4 regions of the Paenibacillus sp. PvP094 genome follow, and region 4 is predicted to be linked to each of the others. Evidence: a T-box and tRNA genes for the amino acid it is inferred to sense, from the RefSeq annotation. Region 4 holds a T-box; the other regions hold tRNA genes.

Region 1 (7,697 bases), 3.2 Mb from region 4:
TACCGGTGTGTATTTTACGATTTTAACGCAAGCTCTTGTGTTAATCACGGTTACCCTGTTTATCGGCAAACAGGAGTGGACCGGAGGGACTAATGGTATAACCGGTTATAACTCCATTTTTGGTTTCACGCTGCATTCTGCAGGAACAACAATTGTGCTCTACTATATTACACTTGCCATTTTGGTACTCACGTACCTGCTCTGCAGAAGAATGGTGAATAGTCGGTTTGGCCAAGTGCTTGAAGCTTCGCGGGATGGAGAAAACCGGGTGCGTTTCCTTGGTTATGATCCGGCGGGTTATAAAACGTTGACGTTTGCCCTTTCCGGGGCTCTTGCAGGAATAGCGGGTATGCTGTTTGTTCTTCAGGTCGGGATTATCTCGCCGTCCATGATGGGGATTGTTCCATCCATCGAAATGGTGTTGTGGGTTGCATTGGGTGGTCGCGGCACGTTGATTGGGGCTGTGATCGGGGCAGTGGTTCTGAATGCGGCCAAAACCGGGATAAGTGAGGCCTACCCTGAAGGCTGGTTGTTTGTTCTCGGCGGGCTGTTTGTAACGGTGGTGTTGTTCATGCCTCACGGGCTCGTTGGAGTCTATCGAAATGTCGTTCGATTGCTGAAGCGGAGAGGAGAGGTTGTGCATGTCCCTGTCAGTAAGGAAAAACCTGAAGTCTACTGAAGCTTCACCTGTATTGATGGCTGAGAGTATTACCGTAGCTTTTGGTGGTTTCGTTGCAGTTAATGGCATGAACCTGAAACTGCATGAGCATGATTTGCATTTTCTGATTGGCCCCAATGGTGCGGGGAAAACGACAATGCTGGATGTCATTTGCGGAAAAACCAAACCCCTCTCCGGCACGGTGCGGCTGGAAGATGGCACAGAGCTGACACGTCTGAAGGAGCATCAGATCGTCCGGAAGGGTGTAGGACGCAAGTTCCAGGCTCCGTCCATCTTCGGAGGCCTTACCGTACAGGAGAATTTGGCCTTGGCGGCGGAAAATCAGCGTTCACCTCTTCGGACTCTTGGTATTCCGCGGTTTGGGAAAATCAACACGGCAATGGAACAGGTCATAGAGCAAATTGGACTGCAAGACCGCGTGTATACACGAGCAGGAGCGCTTTCTCACGGCGAGAAGCAGTGGCTGGAAATTGGCATGCTGCTGCTTCAGGAACCGCGCGTATTGCTGCTGGACGAACCGGTTGCCGGGATGACGGACGAGGAAACGCATAAAACAGGCAGGTTGTTACAGGGGATAGCGCGTGAACGTTCGGTCGTGGTTGTGGAGCATGATATGGAGTTTGTCCGTGAGTACGCGGCGAAAGTGACCGTGATGCATGAAGGGAAGCTGTTGAAGGAAGGTACCATGGCTGAGGTGCAGGAAGATCCTAGGGTGGCCGAAGTCTACTTGGGAAAAAGGAGAGATGACCATGCTGTCGCTGCAACGAATTGAATCCGGCTACGGGGAAAGCAATGTGCTGCGTGGTGTTAATCTGGATGTCCTGCCTGGACAGGTGGTCTGCCTAATGGGCCGGAATGGTGTCGGCAAAACGACGCTGATGAAAACGTTGATGGGCCTGCTCAAAACGAGGAAGGGGGCCATCCACTGGAAAGGGCAGGATATATCCGCTTTGGAACCTGCCAAACGTGCCAAGGCAGGCATTGGATATGTTCCTCAGGGTCGTGAGATTTTCCCTCAGCTTACGGTAAAGGAAAATCTGCTGCTCGGTCTGGAGACATCTGCGCCTGGGGTGAAGACGTTTCCTGAAGATGTGCTCGCGATGTTTCCGGTCCTTGCGACCATGTATGGACGACAGGGCGGTGATCTGAGTGGTGGCCAGCAGCAGCAGCTTGCCTTCGCACGAGCGCTTGCCTCAAGGCCCGGACTATTGTTGTTGGATGAACCGACAGAAGGTATACAACCTTCCATTGTCGAGGATATTCGGCAGGTCATTCTGCAAATCAAGGCGAAGGGCGACATTTCGGTGCTGCTCGTCGAGCAGAGCATTGATTTTGTACGTGGGGCTGCGGATTTTATCTATGTCATGGACAAGGGAGCAATTGCGCTGCAGGGATCACCGGAGGAATTGGATATGTCTCAATTTGAACACCACCTGTCCGTATAGGAGAGGTGGTTATTTTTTTGCTTTTTTTTGCTTTGCTCAGGAGCGTTTATCCAAAATGTTGGAGTACTTCGGGTATAGTCTGCGGATGCAGTCCGGACAGATGTCGTGTGTAAATTCTGCGTGGGTATGTCTCTCCAAATAACCTTCGACTGAATTCCAGACGTCCTGCTCGTCCTTAATCTGTTTGCAGACGGCGCAAATGGGAAGCAAGCCGCGTAGTGTCCGCACTTCGGATAGAGCAAGCTTCAATTGCTGTTCAATTCGCTTCTGTTCCGTAATGTCTGTATGCGAGATCAAAGCTAGTCCCATCGGAGAAGGAGGATCCGTCTGATTCAAGGGGGTAAGCTCCAGCTTGAACCATCGAAGGTCCAGGTTCGCAGACTGTACAGATATGTCATATGTATGGCAGTGAACAAAGGGATGTTGAATCTTCTCTAACTTCTGAATAATCGATGAATTCTCCGTTTCCTCTTCCTGGGCTGCCCATATCTGCAGCAGCTGAAGATAATGAAACGTTTCGCAAGAAGATCGGTGGGCGTCAGTTTTTTTATATTTCGAGAGATGCAATCGCCCGAGTCCGTTCTGCCATGCGGTATTGCAGCTGCGGATTCTCCAGTCGCGGTCGACGATGATGAGTTGATGACGTAGGGATTGAAAGGATAACCTTTCAAGGTCAGTTGTAAAGAAGCTCATGAATAGGCCCTCCTTGGCAATCAGTTAAAAGATCGGGACGGCAAGGTAATGGCGGTGTCATCGTAGTTCATCCGAAATTTGCAAAATGTCTGCCACCTGGTTTCGGAAACGGGTGGCTTTTCGTGTGCCATGGATGAGATTGGATAAACGATACGGCGGGATGTCGTGCTTCTCGCAGAACGTTTTCTGGTCCATCTGTAGCTCCGTTAAGCGGCGTTTAATGGCCCATCCGAACGGAGTCACGGGTTTCTTTTTGTTCAAAAGGGTTCACCCCTCATAGAAGTATTTCAACCCGCCTTCGGCTGTGTATAATAGAGGGAGATGCGAGCTGTTCATTACATTATATACGTATTTACGTCATGTAACAATTATAAACGATGAAAAATAGTGTATTTATATTAAATAATGACGTAATAACGTGATGTTCTATAGGCATACGTGAAAAAGCACGTCAGCAAGGAGGTTGCTGCGTGCTTTTTCGTTTGGGGAAATATGAGGGGAGCTTGGAGGCGGTAAGATTAGGCGCGATAAGCATGCAGCCCTGCGCCAAGCATGTGGAAGCTGGGGAACAACGATTTCATGGACATTGAGGTTGGCTGTGCCGGTCCATCCGCAGCGGAGGCGCTAACGGTATTCCATTCATGCTCCAGGTCTGCGGCCAGGCGAACCAGCAGTTCCTGGGTTGTTTCGTTATGCATGGGGAGGACTTTGGAAGCTTCGGTTATGCATGCATTCATGGCTGAGTGCAAGTAACCCATTACCGCTTCCTCGACGGGGATATCGAGGTAGTGGTTGATCCAGGCGTGAACAGTAGAGAGGCAGCCTACAGACTCGTATTTGGCAAGGGTGTGTTCGAGCTGGCTGAATTCTATCCAGGGGTGGAGAGCCCGGGCCAGCTTGATCAGTCTTTTGCCCATGGCAGCGGCTTGCTCCCTTTGATCAGAAGGAGTCCGCTGAACGTGAACCAACTTGTCAATGAGAGCTGTTCGCCATGTGTCATTATGATCCGTTGCGCTGTAGATACCTTTAATCGCCATGCCCTCAAGTCGAACGATACTGGGATGCAGCTGACAGCGCATGAAGGATTCCAGATCATCGGCATTTCGGATGCTGCCTTCAGCAATGTGTACATCCATACCAAATGAATGGGTAAAACCTCCGACATGAATGGAGGAATCAAGCAGTTTGACATAATCGAGCAGCTTATTCCCACGGTTCACGGTCTTTCGCCTCCTATGTTCGTGAAATGTTATGTTATATAACATTAATATTGATTTCTGAATCCTTTTATGTTTAAAATCCGAATTATATGATATATATAATCACATAAACATCCGTATTTTGTCAATGATTTCTTATTTTAAGTTTCAATTATATTATAACGTTACATAATATGATTGATAAAAGTTAGAAGTCCGAAAATTATGTTAGGTATATGATATGTTTATTGTGAAGAGCTAAAATTAAAAATGAAGATGTATAAAAGAATTGAAATTTAATGTATGCAGCAGTTAAAAGATCATGACGATAAAAACCGATATTTGGAGAAAAAACACAGGTGCAAAGTAGTTTTAATAAAAGTGCTTTACTTTTATATTGAGATCCTGTATAATCAATTTTGTTGCCGATTATTTACGACATGCGGTCGTGGTGGAATGGCAGACACGCTATCTTGAGGGGGTAGTGGGCGTATGCCCGTGGAGGTTCGAGTCCTCTCGACCGCATCATATTGTACGACAAGAAGAGGTTTTCCGAATATGGAAAACCTCTTCTTTGCGTTTGGATAAACATAAAAAAAGGCCATTCACACAGAACCGGACTTTCTGTGGTTCCATGTTGATTGTGGCCTCTCCATGTTGATCTATTTCAGCAGTTTCTCAATATCAGCCTCAATTTGGTCAGGAGTCGTTTTTGGAGCATAACGCTTCACGACCCGTCCGTTCTGATCAACAAGGAATTTGGTGAAGTTCCACTTGATGGCTTTGGATCCGAGCAGTCCCGGTGCCTCTGTTGTCAGGTGCTGGAATAGAGGGTGAGCGCTTGAACCATTAACATCAATTTTCTCAAACATAGGAAAGCTTACACCGTAATTCATCTGGCAGAACTCAGCAATATCGTCGGAAGATCCTTTTTCCTGAGCGAATTGGTTACTTGGGAAGCCCAGTACTTCAAACTGCCGGTCTTTGAATTTGTTATAGAGTTCCTGTAAGCCTTCAAATTGCGGGGTCAGACCACATTTGCTCGCCGTATTTACAATTAGCAGCACCTTGTTGCGATAATCGGACATCTCGACTTCCTGGCCCCGAAGGGTATTGACTTTGTAGTCATAAACGGACATGATCAGTCGCCTCCATATCGTATAATGGGTTAATGATTTCTATAGTTATATTATATTGCTTACAATTAGATAATGCAAAACTAATTAAATAAATTCCTATGTTTACTTACAGATATCTAAAATTACAACCGTTTTTCATAAGGACGAGAATTAGCGAGATTCACAGAGATGGATGGAGAATGGATCGGTTGTAAGCGATATCATTGATATGTAATGCCTTAAATTCGTCCATTCGGTGATCTGACCGGACTTTACACTAACATGTCGCGGGTGTATGATTCATATCGTAATTTCTAATTCAATTAAACTTAACATGAACAACGAAACAAACGATAATATCGCTCTGGTCAATACATGAAACAGGAACGATGTTTTAATCGCTGAGTTTCCATTCATTCATGGGTGGGAAACGGGGGAACCAATCGGATTGGCTGTCATTGCAGCTAATCCATGGGGTGAATTTTTCGGTGCAAGCCGGAAATAGGGCGACTCTCGCGCCCGAATCCGTCAGCTAACCTCGTAAGCGTTAAAGGGAGAGGCAACAAGCCGTACGCATATTCATGGCGTTTTCGTCATGGGTTATTCAAGAAGCGTTCGGGAGGCCTTGGTCCCCCACGCTTCTTTTTTGTTGTCTTTTCACGCCAAGGGAGGAACGAATGATGGATAATGAGATGATTTTAGTAACAGCACCGAATGAAGCAGGCCGCAAGTTTATCAAGCTGTTGATGTACAAAAAAATGCCGTTTGCCGTTCTGACCAACAGTGCAGGGGAAGAACGGAAGCTCCGCAGAATCGGAGTGGAGAACGTCATTCGCATGAATACAGCTGAAGCTCAGAAGTGGTTTCTACCGCAGTCGAGCGTAGGCAACGTTTTTATCTTCGAGAATAGTTTGAACCTGACCTGTCGCTATCTGCAGATCTGCCGTTCCTGGACCTCCAAATCACTATGTGTGATTACAGAACAGAGTCACCCCAAAGGCATTTACCGAGGGATGGGAGCTGACCGCATTGTGTATTCTCTTAATGGAGAAGTGGGCTTCTTGCTTAATGGTTAATGTGATAGCTGCCGATTGATCCGGTGTAAGGTGCCTGTTATAATTGAACTTGTGGAAAAACGGAATTCTGAGGAGACTCATGCATGATGGTGGGTCTTCTTTTTTATTTGAGCATTAATGTACATTGCTGATTTAGAGATTGCGTTCATGGCTAACAAGGAGGAATAGGCGTGCCGGATGTACGGGGGTTAAAATGGTTGTTCTTTGATGTAGGAGATACGCTGGTGGACGAATGGGAGCCGGTAGATGATATTATAGGGCAGTTTGTAAAAGAAGCCTGCTTGCTTGGATATCCGGTGAAAATAGAGGAAGTGCGAGAGATATTTGCCTCCTGTTATCGAAATTATGAGCAGTGGCCCATGAGGGTAGCCATTCGAACGCTAATCAGCGATGAACGTCATAGGGAGCAGATCCAGGAGAAGTTGAAGTTCCGGAAGGAACTGGAGAAGCCCTTCGCTTCTGCTGAAGCGGTGTTGAAGGAATTGTCACACCATTATCGAATCGGGATCATCGCCAATCAGAGTCCAGGGACAGAGGGGCGCCTGGAGAGCTACGGTCTGCGGAGGTACGTGGATGTACTGGCTTGCTCGGCAGAAGAAGGCGTATCGAAGCCGGATCCGGAACTCTATGCGGTGGCTTTGAAGCAGGCGGGATGTGAACCCCAGGAAGCAGTCATGATTGGGGATCGGATTGATAACGATATCATTCCTGCCAAGAAGCTGGGGATGCGAACGATTCGGATTTTGCAGGGCTATGGACGATTTCAGCCTGAGCTTGAGGGCCAAGAGCGTGCAGACTGGACCATCGAAGCCTTGGAGCAGCTTATTCCACTGCTTGTGCCTTCTGAGGGTTAGTGGATAAAATTAAAAAAAGATGACTTTCGCGTCATTAAATAAAGGACAAGGCAAGTGCACGGCAAAGCTAAAAGGCTGATCCCTTCAAGTATATTCTTGATGAGGGATCAGCCTTTTTTTTATAAATCTATAGTAAGAGGGAAACGGTTTTAGCGCATATATAGATTAAAACAGCATGATGGTCTGGAAGATCAGATAGACGTTCAGAACCACAATTACGGCAGCGATGATCCAAGAGATGACTTTGAGCCACAGTTTGTTGGCGAATGCGCCCATGCTTTTCTTGTCACTCGTAAACATCACAAGTGGAATGACGGCAAAAGGCAGCTGCAAGGATAGAATCACCTGGCTCAAAATCAGTAGTTCTTCCGTTCCGTGTTCGCCGGCGATAGCCGTCACAATAACGGCAGGGATGATTGCAATTAATCGGGTCACGAGCCGGCGAAGCCAAGCCGGAATCCGAATGTTCAGGAAACCTTCCATGACAATCTGCCCAGACAGTGTGCCTGTAAGCGTAGAATTCTGACCTGAGGCCAGCAGAGCGACACCAAACAGAATACTTGCAATGGTTGTGCCCAGCAGAGGTGTAAGCAAGTGATAAGCATCTGCAATCTCAGCGACCTGCGTCATGCC
Region 2 (7,697 bases), 180 kb from region 4:
ATCCCACTCTACCAGGGTTCCCTTCAGTGGCTCTCTTATTCCTGTTGCCCGATATACTGCTACTTTTCGTCCAACCCAATGCCGCAATGTCCTCACCTCCGCTTATCTAGTTTTCCGGTATAGTCCAATCAATCGGTTGAATACCTTTGGAGGTCAGGAAGTCGTTGGCTTTGGAGAAGGGCCGACTGCCCAGAAAACCACGATGTGCGGCAAGTGGACTGGGGTGTGTTGATTCCAGCACCAGATGTTTGTCCCGGTCAATAAAGGCTCCTTTTTTCTGTGCATGACTGCCCCACAGCATGAACACCATCGGTTCCGAGCGTTCATTCAAGGCACGAATCACCGCATCAGTGAACTTTTGCCAACCCAGCCCCTGATGAGAATTCGGCTGGCCCTCGCGTACCGTAAGTACATTGTTAAGCAGCAATACACCTTGTTCCGCCCAGTGCACCAAGTACCCGTGTTTGGGGATTGGCAATCCCAGATCTGCATGAAGCTCCTTATATATATTTAGCAGCGAAGGCGGGATGCGTACACCTGGCATGACCGAAAAGCTTAATCCATGGGCCTGTCCAGCTCCGTGATATGGATCCTGACCCAGAATGACTGCTTTGACCTGATGATAAGGGGTCAGTTTGAGCGCGGAGAACAGATTTTCTTTGGACGGATATACCGTTTGTGTTTTGTATTCTCCCGCTAATGCATAACGTATATCGTTAAAATACTCCGATTCAATCTCTTCTCTAAGCACTGTGTCCCAATCGTTTTCAAACATATGTATGGGCTCCTTTCGCTGATGAAAACATTCCCGTGCTGCCAGAAACCTCTGGCTGCCCTTGTGTTGAGCCTGAGTCAAGGCTCATAGACTATCCATCATTTTAACATACCTCCGGGCGGCAGGCCAGAAATGTGCTATAAGGGCATGTCTGTTCAGGTTCAGACTACTATACTCTGATTGTTCTATAAGCCATTTTCATGAGCTATAAACTAAAAAACGAGCCCCCAGATGGCTAAACCACTTGGGGACCCGTTTTTTGTTCATGCTTCCACTTTGCGAAAACCCATGTACTACTTATGCTTAGTACTTAATCAGATCCAGCGTTTCGTCGAATAGGAAGCTTTGCTCTTCGATCTTGCTTTCGTTGCCGACAACGCAGCGATTTCCTTGTTCCAGAATTGCAGATACGAGAGCAGCCGAATCAACGATATGAGCTTCCGTTGTGCCCAACACTTCATCACGCTCCTGTTGAAGATCTGCTTCGGTAACGTTGGACAAGTAGCATTCCAGTGAGAAGTTCCCTTCCGAATATGGTGTTCTCGGGGTATCCAGATCCTGGATGGCACCGATAATATACCGCGTCATTTCACGTTCATCCGCTTTGAAATTTTGCAAGTACTCCGGAATGTCTTCATACACTTTGTAGGTTTTCTCAAGGTTAGGGTCTCTGTATGAGGCCAGATAGCTGTCTCCATTCCGTCTAAAACCGCTCATGCAGCCGTAGGCACCACCCTTGGCCCGGATATTCGTCCACAGATAATCAAGAGATAGGATCCCCTGAAGAACCCGCAGCGAGCCTGTATACTGGAAGCCCTTGGTGAGGAAGTTGCCTGTCTGAACAACATATTGCACTTCCGAAGGTGACTTGAAGCCTTCATTATGATGAACCTCTTGGAATTCAGCATGCTCCTTCGCCACATCATGTGTATACAGCTTGGATTTCAGGTCAGACACCTGCTGCTCCAATCCTTCATACCCTTTCTCATCTGCGGTATAGCTGACAAGCAGCAGTTCAGGTCTGAAGATCATGCCAGTCAATTCTTGAAGACGAGTAGCAAGCTCTTCTTTTCTCTCATCATAGTTCGCCTGGAGGTCTTCAAGCCATTGATAAAAGGCGATTCCACTCACAGCTTCCCGGAAGGCAGCCACCGCTGAATGTTTGGCAGAGGATCTGCCCATGGCCGCAGAGTGCCCACTGTTGATCAAGCTGCGCTGCAGTTGCCCCTTCAGTTGGGAAATGATCTCATACAAGCGCTTCGAGTCGTCGAACCGGGAAGTCAATATGATTTCTTTGATCATGTCAAAAGCAAATCCCAGCTTGCTGTACAGTACTTTTGCGCCAAATTCAAAGTGAGCCCGGTACGCGTTGTACTGTTTCGCATCAGCACTCGCACCTACGCTTGCACTGATTCCGCCTGAATGGATATGGATTTCATTGGATAACTCGTTGAACGAGAAATTTTTCGTATCCACATAACCGAGTACACTTTTCAGCAGACCGGCATAAGGCAGCAGATGCTGCGGTATCTCTTTGACATCAAATAAAAGCTTCAGATAACCAATCCCGTTGGTGTATAGATTGTGATGCAGGATCGTTGTGCCCTCTACCGTCTTCAGGGTTTGGTAGAGGGTGGATGCTTTGGGTTCAATATCTTCAATCGACAAGGTTGGGATAACCTGCTGTTGTTCTTTGGTCGAAGGCTCATTTTGATAATCCGCAAGCTCTTTCGTTTTTTGCACCAACTCTGCGATTTCGGTCTCATTCAGACTGGACTGATAAGATTTCAACCGGGTACGCAGCGCCTCTTCCTTCCGCTGATTCAGCCCTTTATCCGGAGTCACGGCAACAAATGAGGTATGTGTATTTTGCAGCAAATACTGCTCAATCAACTGCTCGAAGTATCCTTCATTCATTTTGGTTCGCAGCGTTGCAAATACGTCATTGGCCTCCAGGTGTGCAAATGGCGCCTGATCATCATAGAGCCAGCTCTGAAGCGTGTAGAAGCCATAGATGAGCCCTTTCGGCATTCTTCCAAAATCAGCTTCACGATGGTTGAATTCATAGGAGTTAATGCCCGCAAGCAGCGCCTTGGGATCAATTCCTTCCTTCACCACACGCTGAAGCACTTCCTGCACTGTATCCAAGAATACCTGCTTGCTCTCCAGGTTACTCTTCTTCAAACCGATGGTCAGCACAGGCTGATACAAGCTGTCGTCATACGAGCCATAGACTTCTTTGGCAATCCCCTTATCCAGCAGTGCCTGCTTCAGAACAGCTCCTGGCGCACTCAGAAGGGCATACTGCAAAATTTGAAAGGCAATGTTCAGTTCCTGATCCAGCGTGGTTCCAATGACGGCATTATACGTCAAAAAGCTGTTATCCACTTCCGACTCGGTACTTCCCGCGGAATAGGTTTTGACCACATCAACCCGCTCGCTGAAGGCTTCCTGTACCCCAATCTCCGAGTCCGTCTCGATACGATCGTACTGGTTCAGGTAGGTTTCATCCAGCCATTTCAGCTTCTCTTCCATATCCATATCACCGTACAGGTATATGTAGCTGTTCGAAGGATGATAGTATTTCGTGTGGAAATCGAGCAAGCCCTGGTAGGTCAGATCCGTGATCTCATCCGGAATGCCTCCAGACTCGCAGGAATAGGTTGTATCCGGGAAAAGTGAATTCAGGACGGCTCTGCGTACAACACGCTCCGGTGAGGAAAATGCCCCCTTCATCTCGTTGTACACCACACCGTTATATGTCAATTCATCCTCAGGCGAGGCCAGATTGTAGTTCCAGCCCTCTTGCAGGAATATTTTCTCGTTCTCATAAATGTTGGTGTTCAGTACCGCATCCAGATAAATATCCATCAAGTTGTGGAAGTCATGATCATTGCGGCTGGCGATCGGGTAGATCGTTTTGTCAGGGTACGTCATTGCATTCAGGAAGGTATTCAGTGAACCCTTCAACAGCTCCACGAAGGAGTCCTTTGCAGGAAACTTCTTGGACCCGCACAGTACGGAATGCTCCAAAATATGAGGCACACCCGTATTGTCACTCGGAGGTGTTCTAAACCCGATACTGAATACTTTATTGTCATCCTCGTTGGATAAAACGACAATTCTGGCACCTGACTTTTTGTGTTCAAGCAGGTAACCATCTGATTTCAGTTCCTCCATCCTGCGTTCCTGTAAAACCTGGTAAGACTGAAGTTGTTTCAACATATGCTGATCCTCCATCAAAAGAAATTTATTTTGCTTCCTTGAGTTCCGCAAGATAAAGGTAATTTATGCCTATGGATAGTATACACCATCGTTTCATGTCTTCCTAACTTACAGCCTGAGGCAACTAGACGTCTCCTGATATGTATTATGTACAATTTCGGTTTATGAACCCGAAAGGCCCGGAAATTCAATTCCATAGGCTCAAAAAGGGTATAAAAAAAGATCGCATCGACAGCTTGTTCAACAAGCGTCATGCGATCTTCTTAATAAGGATGCCGAGGACCGGGATCGAACCGGTACGGTAGTCACCTACCGCAGGATTTTAAGTCCTGTGCGTCTGCCAATTCCGCCACCCCGGCATATGTATGTATTACTTTATTACTTGAGGCGACAAGAAATATCTTATCATAGGACTGAACATTATGCAACATATAATTTATTTTTTTTAAAATACAACTACCATAAAAAAGTGAAAAGGCACTACCAGCGTCAGCTGGCAGTGCCTAGAAAGTCCGAGTTGCGGTCCCGGACTTTCTATAAACCATCTATATTAAGGGAGGTGTGAGATCATAATACCGCCCCAACATTAAAGAAACCTAAAATCAGGCTTAAATTAAACTAAAAAGTTGCAAGAATCCTGTTCTACGCATCTTCCCCCTTCACAATCGGTGCAATGTGGGCAGCATCTTCCTCCCTGCATTCCACCACGATAAGGAAGTGATCCTGAAGAAGCCACTGCTCATAATACTGAGCATCCTCTTCAGCAATGCCGGCTTCTGCCAAAGTAAGAACGAGATCATCCGTTTCTCCTCCAATTTCATTGCCAGCCAGTCGGCGAACCGCTTTGCCCGCAGAGATCGTCTGGTCCATGCGTTTTCCCAATGCTGCGAGTACACCCTTGAAGACGCCGAATGCACCATCTGTACCAGCACCCTTCAACGGTTTGTCCAGACCTGCTTTTTCGCTGATCAAATCAAGATCCAAATGCTCCTTCGCCACAACCCCCATCGCTTCCGCTTCCAATCCTGCTTCCTTGAGCTTGTTAAGCATGATAATCGCTTCGTTCTCCGTTTGAACTAGCCCAACCAATAATTGTGTCATTCTGTTCCCTCCCTAATAGGACATGTAATAAACGTAACGTTAATCCGTCTTGGATCAAAGCTCTAAACAAACCATCTATTCCATAAGACAATTCACCTAAACCGGAAGGATTTATTTCTTTTCTGGAAATCCATACCTAGTTCTGATAGACTAGATAAAGAAGCCAAATTAACCATTGAAATTATTGACATATTAAGCAACCATCTCATAACCAGGAGCAATGTCTTATGAAAAAAGAGGTAGAAATTGCCATTCGTCGTAATCAACAAATTGTAGTTCGCAACACCAGCGGTCAAACGGTGACCGGATTTCCCGAGCGTTCTGCTGACTCATCCATTCTTACCCTTCGTACGGTCCAGGGAAACCTTTGGATTCCTTTTGATGAGGTTGAGCAGGTTACCCGCATACTGAGTATCCGTTCCCATCATATGAAGGGCCTGCAGTTGAGTATTGCAGATCTGTAGCTCTATCGCTGATTAACCCAAAAACCAGACCCTCACGGGTCTGGTTTTGCTTTGGTATATGTTGGGCTTAATAAAATCTCAAGCTACTTTACAACAAACTTCACCCGTGTTCCATCCGGATATGTACTCAGCTGATTACCAACCCATGAACCCGCTCCGCGGTTGTCCTTGGGCGTAATGTACTCGATATCTGCATTTGACCCGCCTTCAGCACACATGGCCATGGGCCACTCATCCCGATCCTTCCCTTTCTTCACGGGTACACCCTTGAGTGACAGGTCGCGATTGGCGTCTGCGCCCTCACGATCAATCGTGCATACATCCGAGTGCCCTGCCTTGATGGCGTCCTTGATATGCTTCGCCGTCTCCGGATACCGATCTGAGGGAAAGGTGATGGTGTGATCCACGCCCTGACTGCTCCCATTAAACGGGGATGGCAGATCCAGCGGCAATTCTCCCTCGAACCAGGCAAAGACAGCCAAAACCACCAGCGTTACCAGCGTAATAAACGATTTCTTAAGATTGCTCCAACCTTTGTTTTTCTTCTTCCTTGTGCGCTTCCTCTTCATGCTGTCTCCCCCGTTCCCTCTTGCATTATATCAGAACGTTCGTTCGTGAAACAATACCAAAAAGACAGTCCGCATTACCCCGAACTGTCTTATTTCCGTTTATTCTTATTAACCGCTTGTTAGCCTACATGTGGGATAACCTGCTGCCGTAACAGCGGTAGTGTTACATGGAAATGCGTTCCCTGCCCTGGTACACTCTCTACAGCAATGTCCCCCTGCATCAATTCAAGCAGTTCCTTACAGATGGTCAATCCCAATCCACTGCCACCAAATCTGCGGGCATGAGATACATCCGTCTGGGTGAACGCCTCAAATAATTGATGTAGCTTCTCTTCAGGAATGCCAATTCCTGTATCACTTACGGTGAACAGCAAGGTAGTGGAGTCCCCGTGTTGTTCCTTCACATCAAGCTGCAGTAACACTTCACCTTGCTCCGTGAACTTAATCGCATTGCTCAGCAGGTTATCCAGTACTTGACGTAAACGCAACGGATCCCCGACCAAAACGTCCGGTACCTGCATGTCGGCCTGACAGCGCAATTGAACCTTCTTCTGTTTAGCCGCAGGCTCGTGCGTTCTAACGATCTGTTGAATGAGCTTAAGGGGCTGAAATTCGATCTGTTCAACTTCCATCTTGCCGCGCCCCAGCTTCGCCATGTCGAGACTGTTATTCACAATATTGAGCAGGGCTTCACCGGACTGACGGGCGAGGTCCAAATATTCTTTTTGCTCCTCACTGATTTCACCCATGCTCGTTAACTCGATCATGCCCATAATCCCATTGAGAGGGGTGCGCAGTTCATGATTTAATTTTCCGATAAACTCCAGGTGTCCCCTGCTGTTCATCTCCGCCATCCTGGCCGCCCTGCGAAGCTGCTCTTCGGCATATTTCCGTTCAGAAATATCATATTGTATGCCAACAAAGAAGAGACACTGTCCCTCATCATCAAATATGGGATCAATGTTCAATTCGTTCCAGAATTGTTGACCACTTTTGGTATAGTTTAAAATATCAATTTTAATGGACTCCTGCCGATTAAGAGCTTTACGAATTTTGCTTACAGTCTCAGGATTCGTGTCCCTGCCCTGAAGGAATCGGCAGTTCTGTCCAACGACTTCTTCAAAGGTATAGCCTGTCAGAGCAGTGAACTGTTCATTGACATATATCAATGGTTGCTCTGGTGAAGTTGCATCGACCACAGTTACGGAAGATTTAAGCTTGGATATTAAAAACTCCCACTGAATGGGTATGGAGTGCTTATTTTGGATGCTCATGCTTCCCCTCCTGTTTTCTTGTGGTCCGTTGCATCAAATGAATATATAATTAGAATGATAACAATTGGGTCTTGGATCAACCGAAATCAATATATTTAATTGTAACACAGTTATTCAAATGATGTGGTTTGTGGGTAAAATACGCTTAACTCACACCAATCCGTCAGGAGGAACACATCATGAAATTTCTGTTGATTGTTATTATTGTTATTCTGGTATTGTACTTCTTCACTAGACGCAGACGTCGTTAATTTCGATTCGGGTCATGCAAACAAGGAAGGAAGATTGG
Region 3 (7,697 bases), 2.7 Mb from region 4:
ACTAGGAAACGAATTGCACATACCCTAGTCCATAATTCCCTCCTTTAACTTTCTCAAAGGATTGAGCCCAATCCAAACCAGTGCACCTGGCACTTGAAAGTACCCCGGTTCTTATTGTAGTATTTGGTTAAAAAAATCGGAGGAAATATGCCTAATCAACCAGAACAACATTCCATCCAGGCGTGGTCTCTGATCAACCGTAAATACTTGGGAAAAGGCGTCCGTGTTAAACGATTCCGTAAACCGACACGCTGTCAAATCCGAAACCGCGTTCTTCTAGCCGTGCTGATGGCCAATGATATCAAGTTGTCCCAGCTTGCCGAAGATCTATCCATCTCATCACGCAGCGTGAGCGCGTGGGTGTATGAGGGGCGGATACCCGGCAGTACCAATTTGGACAAAGCGTGCCAATTGCTAGGCTACCCGCGTCACATTCTCTTCAATGAAGAAGTGGTACGCAAAAGCCCGGTCATTTGTCAGCCCGAGCCTTCCCGTTTCATGAAGCGTACGGTGACCCGATCTCCGGTTAGCAACCGTATTCTGACAGGCTTGTGTATGGTCCATGATCTGTCGGTGACAGATGTCAGCCACTGGATCGGGGTTCATCCCGGCACTTTCCGCAAATGGCTGCATCAGGGAACGCTGCCTTCTGCCGCGTTTCAGGAACAAGCGGAACAATTTTTCCGCATCCCGAAAACCATCTTGTTCGCAGATGTCATCCTGAAAGACCGTCGCAACAACTAAATAAGCGAACAGACAAAAGGCTCTGTTCTTCCCACACGGGAAGACAGAGCCTTTTTAAATGGAGCATGCCTCTTGATATACCCGTGACGTGGATACACTTCACTTTGCTCCAATAACTTGTTCGAACTTATAATAAACCATTGTCATATTTGTACGTACAAATAAGACCGAAACACAGAGCCATTCCGATAATTTTTTTCCGATGTACAGGTTGGTTTTATTTTAAACTACGTTCAGAGATTCATTGATATATTTGAGTCCGGTATATCGCTCTCTAAGTGTATGTGCCGTTGCAAATGCATGTTCTACCATATCCGGTGTAACCCCAAGCTGATCTGTTGTGGTCGGACCCCCAACCTGCTCAAGCCATGCCGTAAGCTGTGACGCATCAGGTAAAGTAGCATACACATCAAAAACAGGTTCTCGGGACAGACTCGCAAGTTCCTTGTAGCGTTCTGTCAGAAGCACGCAAGCTACGCCGACTTTGGCTCCATGCAGAACAGGTTTCCGGCCCGCTACCATCAATTCCATCTCCCAACGATGAGAAATGTGATGCTCACCCCCGGATGCAGGACGGGAATGATCAATAATTAGCATGGAGGCACCGGAAATGATTAACGCATCCATCAATGCGGTTATACCCTCAGCTCTTCCTTCGGCGATGGCTTGTACATTTTCGATGCAGGCCGTCAGCGCTTCTTCCGTCATCCGATAAGCAACCGGGCAGAATGGCTCCCCGCCCAAATCACGCGACACAATCCAATCTGCCAGAGACGTATATTTCCCTAACATATCACCGAATCCCGCCGCCGTCATTGCTTGGGGAGCCTGCTGGGTAATGTCAATATCCGCAAAAATCGCTTCGGGCGGTACAGCCTGAAACGTCTGCTTGATGCCGCTTACAATGAGCGGCGCTCCTGCTGAAGTGAAGCCATCAACCGATGCCGCTGTTGGGACAGACAGAAATGGCTTGTTCATTTTGGCACAGACAAATCGCACCAGATCATGTATGGTCCCCGATCCCACTGCGATGATGGCCTGAGTCATTTGTTTTACACCAAGCAGTACCTGCACAATCGCAGCCTCATCGGCAATGATATCCCCCGCACTGTTCTCCGGCATCTGGAATTCATCCGCCATGAGGCCCGCATCCCGCAGGCTTTTTACCACCTCATAACCCGCCACCGGACCTGTCTGGCCATCATATACCACAGTAACCTGGTTATAGCCCTGTTCCAACAGGTACCCCGGTAATCTACGAATTGCACCATGCTCCAAAAAGACCTGCATTTGCACCAGCCGATGATCATGTCCACAGGTACACTGCTGCGCTTCCGCATTCCAAGCGGCAATGCGTTCGTTCATATTCATGTGTTCGTAACCTCCCGTTTCTAAGTTCATGCATATTTGCACTGGAAAAGCCACACAATGAGTATAGGAAAAATTTCAATGATTTTCCTGTTCACACTTTACTTCTTGTACCCGCATTTTGCAAATGTTTTGACAAACTATTTGAAGCAGGTGATCCAATGCAGCTCGGCAAAGATACAGGCCTATCTCTCGGTTTTCTTGCAGGAACGACCCTGGGCAGCGGGATTGCGTTCTTGTTCCAATTTCAGGCGTATGAAGTGGTCGGCAGCGTTTCCTTTTTCGGCATCATTGGTGCCTTGTCCGGACTATGGACAGCGATTTTCTTACGCCAGCGCCAGCGTCAACACTAACAACCGAACCAAGAGGACACATAACCAAAGCCTGTTTCAGGGCATTTCAATTCGTAGAAAAATAAAAAAAGGTTCGAGAGATTGCAAAAGCAATCTTCGAACCTTTTTTCTTCGATGCGGTCGAGAGGACTCGAACCTCCACGGGGGGTTAGCCCACACGGACCTGAACCGTGCGCGTCTGCCAATTCCGCCACGACCGCATAATATGTATCTTTTCATCCTTGATGAAAAGCATCCGGTTAATCCATCTCTCGTTTCACCGTAATTAAGAGTATACAGGCTCTGGAAGAAGAATGCAATACTTTTTTATGAACTGAAATTGATAGGACATATGTCCTTTTATAGAAATTAAAAACCTCCTATCGTAAACATCACCAACTGCCCTCAAGGACAAACAACCTATGGATAGAGAGGAATATGAGCAAACCTATGAACATGACACCTGAAATTATTGAAGAAGGAAAACGACATATTCATTGGACAGAAATGCATATGCCCCTCCTCGCTGCACTAAAATCCCGATTTTCCAAAGAACGTCCCTTTGCTGGCCTTACCATTGGAATTTGTATTCACGTAGAGCCTAAGACGGCGGTTCTATGCCGAACCCTACAGGCTGGTGGAGCCAACGTTGTACTAACAGGAAGCCCAGGCACAACCAAGGATGCAGTTGCCGCTGCACTTATCGCCGAAGGCATTCCCGTGTATGGACAACGTTCAGATGAACGCCGTCAGCATATGCACAATATTCATCGCGTGCTTGAACACCAGCCGCATCTTCTCATGGATAATGGAGCCGATCTGGCTCGCACTCTCATTCAGCACTATGACCATAGTGCGCTCATTGGCGGAACAGAAGAAACCACGACAGGAGCCAATCTGCTGCGTGAAGAAACAGGGGCGGAAGTGACCTTCCCGATTATTGTCATTAATGATAGTCCTCTCAAACGCATCATGGAAAATGAACATGGCGTGGGTCAGACCATTATTGAAGGATTCATGCGCACCACGAATCTGATTCTGCCTACAAGACGCTTCGTTATCGTAGGATATGGTTCCTGTGGACGTGGGATTGCCCGATATCTGCGTAATCTAGGCAGCCAGGTTATTGTGGTTGAGACCGATCCTATCGCTGGACTCGAAGCTGCTCTGGATGGATTTCGCGTAGCTAAGCTGGAAGAAACGTTCGCTTTTGCCCAGGTTTACATCACGGTTACAGGTCGCCCGAGTGCCATCTCAATGGAACACTTTAATCAGATGAACGATGGTACGATTCTTGCCAACGCTGGACATTTCTCCTGGGAAATGGACCTGGACGGACTTCGGCAGGAAGCTGCACATACCGAACGTCTTACAACAGGTATCGAACAATTCACCCTTGCGAATGGCCGACGGCTCATGCTGCTTACCCAAGGTGAGATGCTTAATCTTGCAGGTGGAAGCGGAAATCCTGCCGAGACGATGGATCTGGGCTTGTCCCTTCAGGCTGCATCCCTGCTCTATATTGTTCAGCAGCGTCAGCATCTGGTAAATGGACCACAGCCTGTTCCTCATATCGTCAACTCGGAGATTGCAAGCCAGATGCTGTACCATTTGAGCGAGAAAGCTGTTTAGATTGACAAAAATGGTTCGATCAACAATGAAGGAGAATGGTTATGACTCAAACGAATCTTTGTTTTATCGGTGCCGGATTTCATGCAACGACCAATATCTACCCTTCTGCTGTAGAAGCAGGGGCTACCATCCAGGCCATCTCCACTCGCAGTATTGAACGTTCTCAAGCCGCTTTGCTGCGATATGGCAGCACAGGATCAGCATATGATAACGCAACTCTCATGCTGCAAAATGAAGACTGCAACAACGTTGTTGTGGTAGCTCAACCTCAGGATCAAACGTCTCTCGCCATGGAATGCATCAAGGCAGGCAAGAATGTCTATGTTGACAAACCCCTTGGCTGGACTGCCAGAGAAGCTGCAGAAATTGCAGATGCGGCCGAAAAGGCTGGCGTTGTACTAATGGTAGGATTTATGAAACGCTATGCGCCTATATATATGAAATTAAAGGAACTGATTGATGGTGGTTCGATGGGTAGAACGCGTTCATTTCAGATGAAATTTGCTGTTGACAGTACTCCATTTTGCAAGAATGAAGAACAGTTTATGAAACTCGCTGCCATCCACATGGTCGATCTGATGCGTTTCCTCTTCGGCGAAGTACAGCACGTGACGGGTACCACAGTCAAGGATGGGGAACATATTAATCAGAGCATCTCCCTGAAATTTGATAACGGTATTGTGGGCAGTGCCTACTTCGCAGGCATGAGTGCATGGTCACGCGAAAGCGAAAGCGTACTGGTTACATTCGATCATGGTTTTGCGTCAGCAGATGAAATGAATACACTTACCGTTCATCACTCTCGTACCTCAGACAGCCTCCCCTGGAAGGCTCTTGAAGAGCAGGATACGGTCTATACTCCTTCCAGCTCTCCCATGTCAGGCGCATACCGCGATCTCTACCTTCGTGGATTTGTAGGCGAGATGGCGCATTTCATGTCATGCTGCCACAATAATTCGCTTCCGCATTCAAGCGGCAAGGATAATGTCGGAACGATGGCCCTGTGTGATACCATCTTGTCTTCACTGGTCTAACAACTAAATGTTACTGTATTCCCTCAATCTTACACCAACCCGTTGTTTCGTATAACGAAACCGGGTTTTTCACTATACATTGCACCTTTTCTTTAATCCGGTATCCAGGGTTTATAATCCGAATCAGACATGGTATGCTTTGAAGACAATATACACACATTTTAGGTACGTAGTGCTTAAATTGATACTATACACATAGCTGACGGAGGTGCAGATAGATGAAAAAAATTTCAACCGAGACTTGCCCCAAACCCTATGGCTGCGCCGTAGAAGTTACACTTAGCGTTATTGGAGGAAAATGGAAAGGAGCCATCCTGTATCACTTGTTTTCGGGTTCCTTGCGATTCAATGAACTCCGAAAGTTATTTCCCGACATTACGCAGCGAATGCTCACCTTGCAATTAAGAGAATTGGAGAGCAGTGGGATTGTACACCGGGAAATCTACCCTCAAGTGCCACCCAAAGTGGAATACTCACTTACGCCATTTGGGGAAACACTCCGTCCGATCATATTCAGCATGCGGGACTGGGGAGAAACCTATACAAATGAAGTCGTCCAAGCCAAGTCACAGGAAGTATAGTGAACGCAAAAAAAGCTGATTCCTTCTCATAAGGGATCAGCTTTTTATAGTGTATTTCATAGGCGATCTTCCCGGCCTGTTTATGACCTTTCTACGGTCTGAATGGTCACGGTACGATTGCGCCCTTCTTCCTTCGCCTGATACAGAGCTGTGTCCGCGAGATGGAACAGCTCCGTCGCTGAAGATGAATGCAGCGGATATTCGGCAACCCCTGCCGATATCGTCACGGAGCGATCGATCGGCATGATACTCTCCTCAACCGTTACACGAATAAATTCAGCAATCTGATAGGCGGTTTCAGCTCTGGTATGGCGAAGCAGCACGACAAACTCCTCCCCGCCGAAGCGGGAACTCACATCCTGCGGCCGAACGGCCAACCTGATCAGACCTGCAATATGCTTCAGAACCTCGTCTCCAGCATGATGCCCGTAAGTATCGTTAATGGATTTGAAGCGGTCAATATCCAGAACAATAATCGAGAATGGCGTCTGTTCATCAATCCATTGCTGAATGACTTCTTCAAATGTTCTGCGGTTCGTCATGCCTGTCAGCACATCCGTTCTGGCATCATAGGTAAGCTGGTCCGTTTGCTTGCGAAAGTTCACCAATGCACCCAAAACCGTGCGGGTTAACAAATCGGCCTCCCTGTTCCAATGCGGTTTCATCGTTGGCAGGTCCACTTTGCCCTGATCCACTTGATTAACCAGATTGGCCAGATAGACAAATGGACTCGCCAGTTTACGCGCTACCCGAATGACAATCAGGGTCAGGAGGAGAAACGGAACGGAAGTATACAGCAATAACATGCGAATATGCTCATTTAACTGATCATACACCGTCTGAGTTGGAGATACGACCACGACGCCCCAATCGGTAGCAGGCACCTTCTGATACCCGGCAAGCGAATCTATGCCAGCCAGATTTTTATACTGCTCCTTACCGGTTTGATCATCCATCAGCTTTTGTACAATTTCATTTTTTCTGATGTCCTCACCAATTCTTTTGGTATCTGGATGAAATAAAAGCGTGCCCTTGGCATCGACAATAAAAAAATATGAACCATTGCTTGTCCTCAGCTGACTTCCAAAAGAGAGGTTCAGGATATTATTCTCCTGCAGATAGATGTTACCGCCAATAGTCCCCTTAAATTGTCCAGCTGCATCGAAGATCGGTTCACTGACAAAAACATTTCTGCGCTTCGTCCTTGGGGTCTGATAGGCTTCGGAAATATAGGGCGCCTTAAGCTCCATCGCTTTTTTGGCTGCCTCAGATGAAACATGCGCCCCGACGGATAAACCCGAATACGGCGACATGCTGCGTATCACACCCTTCTCATCCACAAGGGCTACAGAGTTAAAATAATTGCTGCTGCGTTGGATCAATTCCAGCGTCGAATCCAACTTTTCCGTATCTGAATAGTCCATCTGAGGAAAATAGTCTGCAGCATATTTCAAGCTGCTCTGCATGGACTGAAATAGCGAATCCAGTGTCTGACTCATTTGAGCTGCGCTTGAATAATTAAGAGACAAGGTATTGTCAATGAGAGACTGCTTCTGCGTTGTGTAAGACGAAATAAACATGATTGTTAAGGTCATCAGCACCGAAATGGTGACCAGCCCACTGAGCAAGGCAGGAAGGCTGATTTTTTTATAGGTTCTCGCTTTTCTTCGCCATCTGGATGCTTTTTTCTTTGCGATCATTAGTGCTTTCCCCCGGATTTTCATGAAAAGGCATATTCTCACTATTCTATACGAAAGTTGTTATGAATGTATTAATTTTGTATGAATATTTTACAGTTTCTTCAATTAAAATTGACAACTCCATGACAAGCTTTATAAATCAGGCGTCTGTCTTCTTCTCCAGAATCAAAGCTCGTCCTCGATGATGTATCCTTCCCCAGGCTCCTGTTCCACAAACCCAGCCATAGAGCGCGATTGGAAGTCAATAGGAGCATCGCTTCCCACCAGAATTCGATTCTGTATCTCATCCTGCGTTTCCGCAGGCAG
Region 4 (7,697 bases):
TGTATTGGATAGTTTTAATCAGTGAAAAATATCATTGAACGGTCAGGCAACAGACAGACGAAAAACGCTGTTACAGTGCCTGCCGGGCATAAGGAGTTATGGAGTAATTATGTTAAACGGTAAACAAAAGCGCTTTTTGCGCTCACAAGCACATCATCTGACCCCTGTATTTCAGATCGGCAAAGGGGGCACCAATGATCATCTGTTCCGTCACATCGAAGAGGCAATCGAGAAACGTGAACTGATGAAAGTGCAAGTGTTGAACAACTGTCTGGATGACAAAAACGAAATCGCTGAAGAAGTGGCTCGGGAAACCGGCAGCGAACTGGTGCAGATTATCGGAAGCACCATCATCCTGTACAAGGAATCACGCGACAACAAACAAATCGAACTTCCTTAGGACGGTGACACGGGTGAAGATTGGCATCATGGGCGGGACGTTTGATCCGATCCACATGGGACATCTGCTCGCTGCCGAAGCTGCAAGAGATTCTTATGCCCTGGATGAGATCTGGTTTATGCCTTCCCATGTTCCGCCCCATAAACGCGGAGCTGGAGCTTCGGGACAGCAGCGCCTGGATATGACTGAGGCTGCGGTACAAGGTGTAGAGCAGTATGAAGTGCTGGGCATCGAAATGGAACTCGGCGGGGTGTCCTATACGATCGATACGATGAAGGAACTGTGGCGCCGTTATCCGGAGCATGAATTTTATTTCATTATCGGAGCGGACATGGTGAACTATCTTCCGAAGTGGGAACAGATTGAAGAACTGGCTGCCAAATTAACCTTTATTGGTGTGGGGCGGCCAGGATTTCAGCTGCATCTGGATGACCTGCCGGAGGAACTGCAGGACAGCGTGCTGCTGGCCGAGATGCCCCTGGTGGACATTTCATCCACGGCTGTTCGCAGGAGACTTGCTGAGGGGCATTCGGTACGGTTTATGATCCCTGATGCAGTTCATCAATATATTGTAAGGAGCGGTTTATATGGGGCTAAGCCGTGAAGAATTAATTAAGGCCGTTTCCGGTCAGATGCCGGAGAAGCGCTGGAAGCATACGCTTGGCGTAATGGAAAAGGCCGTCCAGTTGGCAGAGAAGTATGGGGCGGATCCTGTCAAAGCAGACCTCGCAGCCATACTGCATGACGTAGCCAAGTACTGGCCTGTATCCGAGATGGAAGCGGTCATCCGTGAAAACGGATTGAACGAAGAACTTTTACAGCATGACAAGCAGCTCTGGCACTCTGAAGTAGGTGCTTTTGTGGCACAGCGCGATTATGGTGTTGATGATCCGGAAATCATTAACGCAATCCGCTGGCATACTTCCGGGCGTGTAGGTATGAGTCTGCTCGATAAGGTCGTATGTCTTGCTGACTATATTGAACCGGGAAGAGATTTCCCAGGCGTAGATCACATTCGTGAGCAGGCAGAGCGCAGCTTGGAAGAGGGACTGATTGCCGGTTTTGATTCCACGATCAGCTTGCTGATCTCGCAGCGCCGCGTCATTTATCCGCTGACGATGTTGTCGCGGAATGATCTGATTGCACACTTATAAAATATGGAGGTTGGTTCATGACAGTATCATCGAAAGAACTTATGAATATGGCGGTAACCGCCGCTGACGATAAAAAGGCATCGAACATTGTAGCACTGGACCTGAAAGGCATCTCTCTGGTTGCAGACTATTTCGTAATCTGTCACGGTAATTCCGATACACAGGTACAGTCCATTGCAACAGAAATTCGCAAACAGGCACATGCAGCTGGCGTTAACATTAAAGGAATCGAGGGCATGGATTCCGCACGTTGGGTGCTGATGGATATGGGCGACGTGGTTGTGCATATTTTCCATCGTGATGAGCGCGAATATTACAACATTGAACGGCTATGGTCTGATGCCAAAGTGGTGGAAACGGTATGAGTTTGATCGCAGGCACGGTCGTCTCCCTGCCCGTTGATCGGGAAGTATCGCCTTTTGGCTACTTTTTGACGACAGGATCGGAAGATGTACTGCTTCACTATACGGAACTCACACGGGATGTCAAAATCGGGGAGACGCTCGAAGTCTTTTTGTTCTTTGATACAGAGGACCGTTTGGCAGCAACCATGAAAAAACCATATCTCACTCTCGGCGAAATGGCCCGACTGGTTGTGGCAGATATACACCCACGCCTTGGCTGTTTCCTTGAGATGGGACTTGGACGGCAGCTGCTGCTCCCCATCCGTGAATTGCCCGAATTGGAAGAGCTACGTCCACACGTGGGCGATGAAGTTTTTGTTATAATGGAACATGACAAGCAGGGACGTCTTCGTGCCAAATTGGCCGGGGAACGTGAGCTTGCTCCCCTGTCGTTCCACGCCCCAACATCATGGTTGAACGAATGGGTGGAAGCTACGGTGTACAAGCCCTTACAGATGGGTACTTTTGTGCTTGTAGAAGGCGGAGTACTTGGCTTCGGCGCTATCGGCATGATCCATTCATCTGAGCGCAACAGAATGCTGCGGCTGGGTGAAAAGGTGAAGTGTCGGGTAACGCTGGTTCGTGAAGACGGTCGTGTTAACCTGGCCATGTCCCCTCGCAAAGAGGTAGGCCGTAACGAAGATGCGGACAAACTTCTGGCGTTTATGAAAGAGCGCCCTATGGGCGGTATGCCTTATTCGGATGCCACTCCACCGGATATCATCAAGCAGCGCTTTGGAATCAGCAAGTCTGCTTTTAAGCGTGCCTTGGGCAAGCTGATGAAAGACGGACTGGTGACGCAGAAGGAAAACTGGACGTACTTGACGGAGTCAGCTCCCAAAGATTCAAGTGAAAACAAGTAATCGTTAACGACATATTGGAACGAAGGAAGGCAGGGCAAGGCTGGGTGAACTCCGGACGCCCCTGCTTTTTCTTTTGGAATCGGAAAATGAAATTGAAAGTGCGGTGCCTGACATGTCTTACCGTAAATTTGCTTATGTGTACGATGAATTAATGGAAGATATGCCTTATCCGGACTGGATAAGGTTTGCAAGAACAGCTTGGGAGCAGCACGGCATGCCCAAGAGCGTAGCCGAGCTTGGATGTGGAACAGGGTCCATTACGATCCCACTAGTCAACTCGGGGTTTGAAGTGACCGGCATTGATCTGTCTGCGGATATGTTATCCGTGGCGCGAAGCAAAATGGAGGGAACCCCTCAAGGTCATCGATTGTATCGTGAAGGTAGTGTCCGCTGGGTTCAGCAGGATATGCGGGATTGGAGAGTACCCGAACCGGTAGATTCAGTAATCTCCTTCTGTGACTGCATTAATTATTTGCTGGAAAAGGAAGATGTCATTCGTACGTTCCAGCGTACCTACGAGATGCTGAAGCCGGAAGGGACATTCTTGTTTGATGTACACCATCCAGACACCTTGATCCGCTATGAAGAAGAGCAGCCTTTTGTCCTGGATGAACGCTCCGTATCCTATATCTGGACCTGCGACATGGATCGTGAACGTTGTGAGATTGAGCATCATCTCAGCATTTTCTCCCGGGTGGATGACGGCGGCAAGGACATGTACCAGCGGTTCGAAGAGGTTCACATTCAGCGTGCATACGATCCGGACTGGATGAAGCTGGAACTGACCAAAGCTGGATTCAGGAATGTCCGTGTATATGCTGATTTCACATGGAAAGAAGCTGGAGAAGGCGCGCAGCGGCTATTTTACGTCGCGGTGAAGTAGATTGCAGATAGGGACCGTCCTTGCAACAGTGAGGGCGGTTTTTTTCTGTTTTTATGATGAAATGCATTGTCAGCAAGGGTGAAGAGAGCCATAATGGACAAGAATGGAAAACGATTACAAGATCTTAATGATTAGAATTCGTATTGATAAAAAGGTGGTGCAGAATGGAAAGTACATACAAAACCAGGCTGACTTCAGAACAGCTGAATGCAATTGCCAAGCAATATTTTAATACAGGCATCCAGGAATACAGGGAAATGATTGACGGATGGGCCAACCATGCTTATTATATCTCGCTCGGCAACGGGCAAGAGGTGGTGCTCAAAATCGCTCCTTCAAAGGTTGGTAAACCATTGCGTTGTGAGCAGGATCTCCTGATGGCAGAAGTTCAGGCACTGCGTCTCGTGGGAGAGCTTCGAGATGTACCGGTCCCCCGTGTATTGGCGTGTGATACAACATGCAGTCTTGCTCCGGCGGAGTACTTTATGATGGAATTTATGCCTGGCACGCCTTATAACAAGGTCAAGGATCAGTATAGTGCAGCAGAGCAGGCAGAGATCGAAGAGCAGCTTGGTGCATTCAATCGCCGGATCAACGAGATCAAAGGTGAAAAGTTTGGCTATTTTTCAGAAAAGAAACCAAAGTATAGCACCTGGAAGGAAGCATTTTTGAGTCTGATGGATGATCTGCTCACCGACGGAAGAGAGGCTGGTGTAAAACTTCCTATGGATTATGATGAGCTTGCCCAATTGATAAGAGAAAAATCGGATGTGCTGAGTGATGTCAACGAGCCGGTACTCATTCACTGGGATCTGTGGGATGGCAATGTGTTTGTGGAACAGGGGCAGATTACAGCCATTATTGATTTTGAGCGTTGCCTTTGGGCGGATCCCCTGATGGAGCACTACTTCAGTCATTTTAATTATACACCAGGGTTTGTAAAGGGTTATGGTAGGGTCATCACAACGGAGAGTGAACGAAAACGGAGAAGCTTGTACGATCTGTATTTTGATCTGATCCTGTGGATTGAATGCGAATATCGACAATATGATAACAAGGAACACATTCAGTGGGCAATTAATAACTTGGAAGAAGGAATCGAGCGATTTCGTTTGTCCTAGGCCGAATGGGGAAGAGCAGCAATATCTATAGTCAAAAAACCAAGCAATATTGACTTTAGTCTTGCTTTTTTATATAATGGTCCCGATATTGTATACATATTTCGATGATAAGGAACAGTAGTGGGTCCTGTACATGACAGAGAGTCGGCGGTTGGTGCAAGCCGATTGACAGTATTTCACGAACTCGCCTTGGAGAAATGCGGTGATTACACCATCCTGTGCTTGAATGTTTGGCATTTCGTTCAGGAATGGAAATCCGCATCGGTTAACCGCCGTTACAGGTCCAAAGGGAGTGGATGACGAAGCACGTTCGTCCGCTAACTAGGGTGGTACCACGGGAATTCAACCTCTCGTCCCTAGCGCTGCAAACGCTATGGATGCTGAGGTTTTTTTGTTGCAATAAAAGTGAATAACCAAGAGGAGGAACAATAGATGAGTGAAAATCACCAGCCGAAGCACGGCTATCAGCCGCAGGTTATGGAGAAAAGTTGGCAGCAGTATTGGGATGAGAACAAAACGTTTAAAACAGGTGAAGACCCGGGTAAACCGAAGTTTTATGCACTCGATATGTTCCCCTATCCATCCGGTTCAGGTCTGCACGTAGGTCACCCGGAAGGGTATACGGCAACAGACATTGTTTCCCGTTTCAAACGTATGCGTGGTTATAATGTGCTGCATCCGATGGGCTGGGATGCTTTCGGCTTGCCTGCTGAGCAGCACGCTCTGGACACGGGCGAGCACCCGCGGGAAATTACATTCCGTAACATCGACAATTTCCGTCGTCAAATCAAGTCCCTTGGTTTCTCGTACGACTGGGATCGTGAGATCAGCACAACAGACCCTGAATACTATAAATGGACACAATGGATCTTCATCCAGCTGTATAAAAAAGGCCTGGCATATGTAGATGAAGTGCCGGTTAACTGGTGTGAAGCGCTGGGTACGGTACTGGCTAACGAAGAGGTTATCGATGGCAAAAGTGAGCGCGGTGGTCATCCGGTTGTGCGCAAACCGATGCGCCAATGGGTACTGAAAATTACGGAATATGCTGAGCGCTTGCTGGAAGATCTGGAAGAGCTGGATTGGTCTGAGAGCATCAAGGATATGCAGCGCAACTGGATTGGCAAATCCACAGGTGCAGAAGTTGTATTTGCCATTGAGGGCAGTGAAGAAGTTATTAAAGTGTTTACAACACGTGCGGATACCCTGTTCGGTGCAAGCTTCGCCGTTCTTGCACCTGAGCATGAATTGGTCGATGCAATTACGACAGCGGAACAGCGTGAAGCCATTAAGGCTTACCAGGAGCAGGCCGCTCGCAAGAGTGATCTGGAACGTACGGATTTGGCCAAAGAAAAAACAGGCGTATTCACTGGTGCCTACGCGATCAATCCGGTTAATGGTGCAAAACTGCCTATCTGGATTGCGGATTATGTGCTTGCAGGATACGGTACAGGAGCGGTTATGGCAGTTCCAGGTCATGATGGTCGGGACTGGGAATTTGCGAAGCAGTTCGGTCTGGACATCATTGAAGTTATCCAGGGTGGGGACGTAACACAAGAGGCGTATGCCGGCGACGGACCGCATGTGAACTCCGACTTCCTGAACGGGCTGAATAACGAAGAAGCGATTGCGAAAATGATCGCATGGTTGGAAGAAAATGGTAAGGGGCAAGGGAAAACAACTTATCGCCTGCGCGATTGGTTGTTCAGTCGTCAGCGTTACTGGGGTGAGCCGATTCCAATTCTGCACCTGGAAGATGGAACGATGAAGACGGTACCGGAAGATCAACTTCCTTTGCTGCTGCCGGATATCGACCAGATCAAACCTTCAGGTACTGGGGAATCTCCACTGGCGAACGTAACGGATTGGGTAAATACGGTGGACCCAGAAACGGGAATGAAAGCCCGCCGCGAGACCAATACGATGCCACAATGGGCGGGAAGCTGCTGGTACTATCTGCGCTTTATCGATCCACACAACGACAAAGAGCTGATCTCCCAGGAGAAACAGCAGCAGTGGTTGCCGGTTGACCTGTATATCGGGGGAGCCGAGCATGCCGTGCTTCACCTGCTGTATGCTCGTTTCTGGCACAAAGTGTTGTATGATCTGGGCGTGGTGAATACCAAGGAGCCATTCCACAAACTGGTGAACCAGGGTATGATTCTGGGAACCAATAACGAGAAAATGAGTAAATCCCGTGGTAATGTCATTAATCCGGATGAAATTGTGAATGAATTCGGAGCCGATACATTGCGTCTCTATGAGATGTTTATGGGACCACTGGAAGCTACCAAACCGTGGAATGCTAACGGGGTAGAGGGCATGTACCGCTTCCTGTCACGCGTATGGCGTCTCTTCATCAACGAGGATACTGGAGCAATCAATGACAAGATCACTGTGGATGGCGGAACGGAAGAATTCAAACGCACAGCTCACAAAACGATCAAAAAAGTTACGGATGATCTGGAACATCTGCGTTTCAACACAGCGATCAGCCAGTTGATGATCTTCATCAACGATGCTTACAAAGCTGATACATTGCCACGTGAAGCGATGGAAAACTTCGTACAGCTCTTGTCCCCACTGGCACCGCACATGGCGGAAGAATTGTGGAGCCGTCTTGGACACGAAGGAGGCATCTCCTACGTAGCTTGGCCGGAGTATGATGAATCCATGACAGTAGATGCTGAAGTGGAGATTGTTGTACAGGTCAACGGCAAAATCGTAACCCGTGCAACGATTGCCAAAGATCTCGATGCACAGGGCATGCAAGACTTTACAATGGAACTGGCGCCTGTCAAACAGGCTCTGGAAGGCAAGACCATTCGCAAGGTCATTGCCGTTCCAGGCAAACTTGTTAATATTGTTGCCG

What was found. The T-box of region 4 lies ahead of leuS (leucine--tRNA ligase). A T-box ahead of a tRNA ligase gene usually reads a tRNA of that ligase, here a tRNA-Leu.
Region 1: it has a tRNA-Leu gene. The T-box ahead of leuS (leucine--tRNA ligase) is inferred to sense a tRNA for this amino acid. The anticodon was not compared.
Region 2: it has a tRNA-Leu gene. The T-box ahead of leuS (leucine--tRNA ligase) is inferred to sense a tRNA for this amino acid. The anticodon was not compared.
Region 3: it has a tRNA-Leu gene. The T-box ahead of leuS (leucine--tRNA ligase) is inferred to sense a tRNA for this amino acid. The anticodon was not compared.

What each region holds. Positions count from the first base shown of each region.
Region 1 covers NZ_JBEPOM010000001.1:614,988-622,684, reverse strand. The annotation lists gene urtC (urea ABC transporter permease subunit UrtC) at 1-679, shown strand, start outside; gene urtD (urea ABC transporter ATP-binding protein UrtD) at 642-1,451, shown strand; gene urtE (urea ABC transporter ATP-binding subunit UrtE) at 1,429-2,124, shown strand; gene ABIC22_RS03090 (nitrogen regulation protein NR(II)) at 2,161-2,817, opposite strand; gene ABIC22_RS03085 (Rha family transcriptional regulator) at 2,875-3,078, opposite strand; gene ABIC22_RS03080 (urease accessory protein UreF) at 3,336-4,037, opposite strand; tRNA gene ABIC22_RS03075 (tRNA-Leu) at 4,459-4,541, shown strand; gene ABIC22_RS03070 (glutathione peroxidase) at 4,679-5,155, opposite strand; cyclic di-AMP (ydaO/yuaA leader) riboswitch at 5,524-5,696, shown strand; gene ABIC22_RS03065 (hypothetical protein) at 5,812-6,210, shown strand; gene ABIC22_RS03060 (HAD family hydrolase) at 6,381-7,064, shown strand; gene ABIC22_RS03055 (Nramp family divalent metal transporter) at 7,230-7,697, opposite strand, start outside.
Region 2 covers NZ_JBEPOM010000001.1:4,010,852-4,018,548, reverse strand. The annotation lists gene ABIC22_RS18460 (hypothetical protein) at 1-87, opposite strand, end outside; gene ung (uracil-DNA glycosylase) at 107-775, opposite strand; gene ABIC22_RS18450 (insulinase family protein) at 1,079-4,000, opposite strand; tRNA gene ABIC22_RS18445 (tRNA-Leu) at 4,274-4,359, opposite strand; gene ABIC22_RS18440 (general stress protein) at 4,643-5,101, opposite strand; gene ABIC22_RS18435 (hypothetical protein) at 5,329-5,565, shown strand; gene ABIC22_RS18430 (NucA/NucB deoxyribonuclease domain-containing protein) at 5,649-6,134, opposite strand; gene ABIC22_RS18425 (sensor histidine kinase) at 6,254-7,408, opposite strand.
Region 3 covers NZ_JBEPOM010000001.1:6,559,411-6,567,107, forward strand. The annotation lists gene ABIC22_RS29555 (helix-turn-helix domain-containing protein) at 148-744, shown strand; gene ABIC22_RS29560 (sn-glycerol-1-phosphate dehydrogenase) at 967-2,115, opposite strand; gene ABIC22_RS29565 (hypothetical protein) at 2,274-2,465, shown strand; tRNA gene ABIC22_RS29570 (tRNA-Leu) at 2,581-2,665, opposite strand; gene ABIC22_RS29575 (adenosylhomocysteinase) at 2,883-4,076, shown strand; gene ABIC22_RS29580 (Gfo/Idh/MocA family protein) at 4,118-5,110, shown strand; gene ABIC22_RS29585 (winged helix-turn-helix transcriptional regulator) at 5,329-5,691, shown strand; gene ABIC22_RS29590 (sensor domain-containing diguanylate cyclase) at 5,772-7,391, opposite strand; gene ABIC22_RS29595 (spermidine synthase) at 7,557-7,697, opposite strand, start outside.
Region 4 covers NZ_JBEPOM010000001.1:3,834,841-3,842,537, forward strand. The annotation lists gene aroE (shikimate dehydrogenase) at 1-25, shown strand, start outside; gene yhbY (ribosome assembly RNA-binding protein YhbY) at 110-400, shown strand; gene ABIC22_RS17630 (nicotinate-nucleotide adenylyltransferase) at 414-1,004, shown strand; gene yqeK (bis(5'-nucleosyl)-tetraphosphatase (symmetrical) YqeK) at 988-1,554, shown strand; gene rsfS (ribosome silencing factor) at 1,572-1,919, shown strand; gene ABIC22_RS17645 (CvfB family protein) at 1,916-2,821, shown strand; gene ABIC22_RS17650 (class I SAM-dependent DNA methyltransferase) at 2,934-3,704, shown strand; gene ABIC22_RS17655 (phosphotransferase family protein) at 3,869-4,825, shown strand; T-box leader at 4,921-5,186, shown strand; gene leuS (leucine--tRNA ligase) at 5,258-7,697, shown strand, end outside; gene comER (late competence protein ComER) at 7,683-7,697, opposite strand, start outside.